DNA from 2 places in the Halobacillus rhizosphaerae genome. Region 2 is predicted to be linked to the other one. Evidence: a T-box and tRNA genes for the amino acid it is inferred to sense, from the RefSeq annotation. Region 2 holds a T-box; the other holds one or more tRNA genes.
The links. A T-box is a leader RNA that pairs with one kind of tRNA and senses whether it is charged. The one in region 2 lies ahead of ileS (isoleucine--tRNA ligase), so its partner is inferred to be a tRNA-Ile.

Region 1 (2,395 bases), on a different contig from region 2:
GCGTTGATCATCCTCACCATAATAAAATCTCCTTTGTCTTCTGTACTTAGTGTAGGCAGAACAAAAGGAGATATACAAAAAGAGAGACCCAGTTTTTGAACTGGATCTCTCGAGATCATTCTGTCTTATTTTGCTGCTTCAAAACGTTTAGCAACTTCTTCCCAGTTGACTACGTTCCAGAAAGCAGAGATATAGTCAGGACGACGGTTTTGATAATTTAGGTAGTACGCATGCTCCCAAACATCAAGACCTAAAACAGGAGTTTTACCTTCCATAATTGGAGAATCCTGATTTAAAGTATCAATGACTTCCAGGTTTCCATTATTCACTACAAGCCAAGCCCAGCCTGAACCGAAACGGCCAGCACCAGTAGCTTCAAACTTCTCTTTAAATTGATCAAAGCTTCCAAATGTATCATTGATTGCTGAAGCCAGTTCACCAGTCGGCTCGCCGCCTCCATTAGGAGACATGATCGTCCAGAACAATTCATGGTTAGCATGCCCTCCGCCATTACGGCGAACCGCTGTACGGATATCCTCTGGCACTGCTTCAAGATTGTTAGCTAGAAGCTGCTCCAATGATTTATCCTGAAGATCAGCATGACCTTCCAATGCATTGTTCAACTTCGTCACATAACCATTATGGTGTTTCGTATGGTGGATGTTCATCGTGTCCTTATCAATAGTTGGTGCTAGTGCATCATAAGCGTAAGGTAATTCTGGCAGTTCAAATTTAGCCATAGTATAACTCCTCCTTTAATTTGGTATGTAAGAAGACCGTGTAACCACGCCTCTCCCTATTTGTTACATTACCAAACAGAATTTTCACTTGCAAATTTAATGCATAGAAGTAAAAAGCTTTATTTCGCTTTCGATAATGTAATTTCCCGGTACAACAATAATTAAACATAAAAAAAACAAGCTTCTCTGCTTGTTCAAAATGGTGGCTCGGGACGGAATCGAACCGCCGACACACGGATTTTCAGTCCGTTGCTCTACCGACTGAGCTACCGAGCCGCTTATTTAATTGGATGTATACGAGAAGCTGACCACTAAGTAAGAATGGCGGAGGAGGAGGGATTCGAACCCCCGCGGGCCGTAAAGCCCCTGGCGGTTTTCAAGACCGCTCCCTTCAGCCGAACTTGGGTACTCCTCCGTATTCATTGGTGGACCCTGCAGGACTCGAACCTGCGACCGATCGGTTATGAGCCGATAGCTCTAACCAGCTGAGCTAAGGGTCCACTATGGGGCGACTGATGGGGATCGAACCCATGCGTGCCGGAACCACAATCCGGTGCGTTAACCACTTCGCCACAACCGCCATAATGAAAAAACTGCATTTGAATATGTATAACAAATAACTTGGTAGCGGCGGAGGGGATCGAACCCCCGACCTCACGGGTATGAACCGTACGCTCTAGCCAGCTGAGCTACACCGCCACAATGAGGATTAGGTCGCTTTTCTTCTTGAAGCGACGCTTATTAATATAACACGATGCAGATAACTAGTCAACAATAAATTGCTTAGCAATAATAGCGACAAAAATAATATAGCATGTGAACCATTTGCTTTCAAGGGTTTTTTTAAAAACATAATCGAGACTGCCCTGGATTTCCTAAAGCAGTCCCGGTTATTATTATAAACTCTCTTTTTCTCCAAGTACTTCTTCAGCGATATTTACCGCATGATCTCCAATTCGCTCTAAATTGCTCAGCATATCTACAAAAACGATTCCAGCTTGACCTGAACACAAACCTTCATTTAAACGAATAATATGTTTCTTTCGATAGGTACGCTCCATACGATCCAATTCATTTTCTTTTTGAACCACAGCTAACGCTTCTTCTCTATCCATATTTTCTAAAGACCTATTCGCTTGCTTCACGGTCATAAGGGTGAGGTCAAACATGGTATTTAAATCTTCCTGCGCTTGCTCAGTTAAATCAACCTTATTGGAATTTTTATAGTCGATCAATTCAATAATATTCTCAAAGTGGTCTCCAATTCGTTCTAAATCCCGTACCGAATCCATCAGTGCCGAGTGTTTATGGCTTTCTTCATCTGTTAATGAAGCTTGCGATAACTCTACTAAATAATCCGTAATTTTCCGGTCCAGATTATTTAGAGCGTCTTCAATCTGCATCGCAATTTCTGAGTGTTTTTGTTGTTTATTATTTAAATAAAGATTGGTTTCCTCAAGACCTTTATAAGCATATTCACCCATACGAATAACTTCCTCTTTGGCTTGGTCTAAAGCTAAAGAAGGAGACTGTTCGATGAATATAGGGTCCAAATGCTGCGGTTTAAATTCAATTAATTTATCGTCTCCAGGAATCAGCCGTATAACTAGCCAGGCTAGAAAACCTATCAATGGAAATTGAAGAACCATATTGGC
Region 2 (2,395 bases):
AGCCGTATTATCAATGAGCAGGAATTTCCCTTGCGGCTTAAGAACTCTTGATACTTCCTCAACAAACTTTTCTGGCTCAGGAAAATGATGGGGAGCAATTCTGCAAGTAACAGCGTCGAAGATTTCGTTTAGAAAAGGAAGGTTCTCGGCATCCGCAATCACATAGTAAACATTCTTCAAATGAGATAGATGGTGAGCGGTATTTTCGAGCATGTCTTTCGTAATATCACTGGCAAATACAGTAGAAACTGAAGGACTGAGCTGTTTTGCTACATGCCCGCCTCCGGTGGCAATATCTAATACCACCCAGTTGGTTTGCGGCTTCAAACTTTTGGTGATCTGATCCAGATCCGCACGATTGCTGTGAGTTTTACTCGAAACGTACGCTTCCTTATTTTTCGAAAAGATATCCTGAACTTTCTTCTTAATATCCTCTGACATCGAAACGCCTTCTTTCATAGTATAGGATTACTTTTATTGTAAGTCGTCGATACTGGTAAAGATACTATTGCTTTTGAATCAACGTTGATAAGTTCAGGTAATCAGTTCTATACTTCTGGATACTTTGACAGAATGCCCATTTCGGTGTACGATTATGGCAAAATCATTCGTTTTTTCGATGACGAGAAGAGTAAGCTGTTCGTGTGTTCCAAAGAGAGTCGCTGTCTTGCTGAAAGGCGATGTTCATCGTATAGCTGAAGATCATCTCTGAGAAGTTTCGCTGAAAGTACTGAGTAGGTGAAACCGGGTCGCGGCCGTTATCCGTTTGTTTCCAAGTGCCGTAAAGAGTCAATCATTACGGAATATGGGTGGTACCGCGGAAGTTACATCCGTCCCTATTTGTGTTTAGGGGCGGATTTTTTAATGCCAAAATATACAGCAAGAGGTGGAATTATGCGTAAAGTCAATACGAAAGAAGCAGCATTGGAGCGCGAAAATCGCGTAAAGGATTTCTGGAATGAGAATCAAGTCTTTAAGCGGTCTATGGACGAGAGAGAAGGGCAAGAAACTTTTGTCTTTTATGAAGGTCCTCCTACAGCCAATGGTCTGCCACATGCAGGGCATGTGCTTGGCCGAGTGATTAAAGACTTTGTTGCCCGTTATAAAACGATGAATGGCTACCAGGTCCTGCGAAAAGCAGGATGGGACACACATGGTCTTCCAGTTGAGCTTGAGGTAGAGAAGCAGCTGGGAATTTCCGGTAAGCAGGATATTGAAGCCTATGGTGTAGAGAAGTTTATTGAAAAATGTAAGGAAAGTGTCTTTGAATATGAAAAGCAATGGCGTGAATTTACGGAATCCATTGGGTACTGGCTGGATATGGATGATCCTTACGTCACTTTGCAGAATAATTATATTGAGAGCGTCTGGTACATTCTTAGTGACCTTCATAAACGGGATCTATTAAGTAAAGGCCATCGGGTTACTCCTTACTGTCCGAGCTGTCAAACGACTTTAAGCTCCCATGAAGTAGCGCAAGGATATGAAGATGTAAAAGATTTATCAGCAACGGCAAAATTCAAAGTGGAAGGTACAGAAAACGAATTTTTCTTAGGATGGACCACGACTCCCTGGACGCTTCCTGCCAATGTAACGCTTGCCGTACACCCGGATTTGACCTATGTAAAAGCGAAGCAGGGAGAAGAAGTCTATATTGTGGCGGAAGCTCTTGCTGATAAAGTGCTAGGAGAAGAATATGAAGTCGTTTCGAAGCACAAAGGAAGCGAACTAACGGGTCTTACCTATCAAGCTCCATTTCCATTCGTTAAGCCGGAACGCGGTCATTTTGTCGTTGAAGCGGATTTCGTAAATGCTGAGAGCGGTACAGGTGTCGTTCACATTGCGCCAGCTTACGGGGAAGATGACTACAATTTAGTCAAGCAGCATCAATTATCCTTTTTTAACGTAGTGGATGGTCAAGGCCGTTACACAGAAGAAATTACTCCTTTTGCAGGTAAATTTGTAAAAGACTGCGATGTAGATATTGTTAAGTATTTAGCTGCTGAAGGTTTGCTGTTCCATAAAGAAAAGTATGAGCACAGTTATCCGCATTGCTGGCGCTGTGATTCTCCATTGCTTTATTATGCAATCGAAAGCTGGTTTATCAAGACGACGGCTCTTAAAGACCAATTCTTGAAGAACAATCAGGAGGTCGAATGGTACCCATCTCATATCAAGGATGGCCGGTTCGGTAATTTCCTTGAGAACATGGTCGACTGGAATATCGGCCGGAATCGCTTCTGGGGGACGCCGCTTAACATTTGGATTTGTGATGACTGTAACCATCAATACGCACCTAATAGTCAAGCAGATCTTCAAGAGAAAGCGAATGGGGAAATTGGAGATGTAGAACTTCACAAGCCTTATGTAGACCGGGTACAGTTGAACTGTGATC

Region 1: it encodes a tRNA-Ile, which carries the amino acid that the T-box ahead of ileS (isoleucine--tRNA ligase) is inferred to sense. The anticodon was not compared.

The regions. Positions count from the first base shown of each region.
Region 1 covers NZ_JAUTWQ010000001.1:322,903-325,297, reverse strand. Annotated here, with positions in the region: gene Q7A53_RS01650 (MFS transporter) at 1-20, opposite strand, end outside; gene Q7A53_RS01645 (superoxide dismutase) at 126-740, opposite strand; tRNA gene Q7A53_RS01640 (tRNA-Phe) at 941-1,016, opposite strand; tRNA gene Q7A53_RS01635 (tRNA-Ser) at 1,063-1,155, opposite strand; tRNA gene Q7A53_RS01630 (tRNA-Ile) at 1,164-1,240, opposite strand; tRNA gene Q7A53_RS01625 (tRNA-His) at 1,245-1,320, opposite strand; tRNA gene Q7A53_RS01620 (tRNA-Met) at 1,363-1,439, opposite strand; gene Q7A53_RS01615 (Na/Pi cotransporter family protein) at 1,637-2,395, opposite strand, start outside.
Region 2 covers NZ_JAUTWQ010000011.1:65,552-67,946, forward strand. Annotated here, with positions in the region: gene Q7A53_RS13080 (class I SAM-dependent methyltransferase) at 1-441, opposite strand, end outside; T-box leader at 611-841, shown strand; gene ileS (isoleucine--tRNA ligase) at 895-2,395, shown strand, end outside.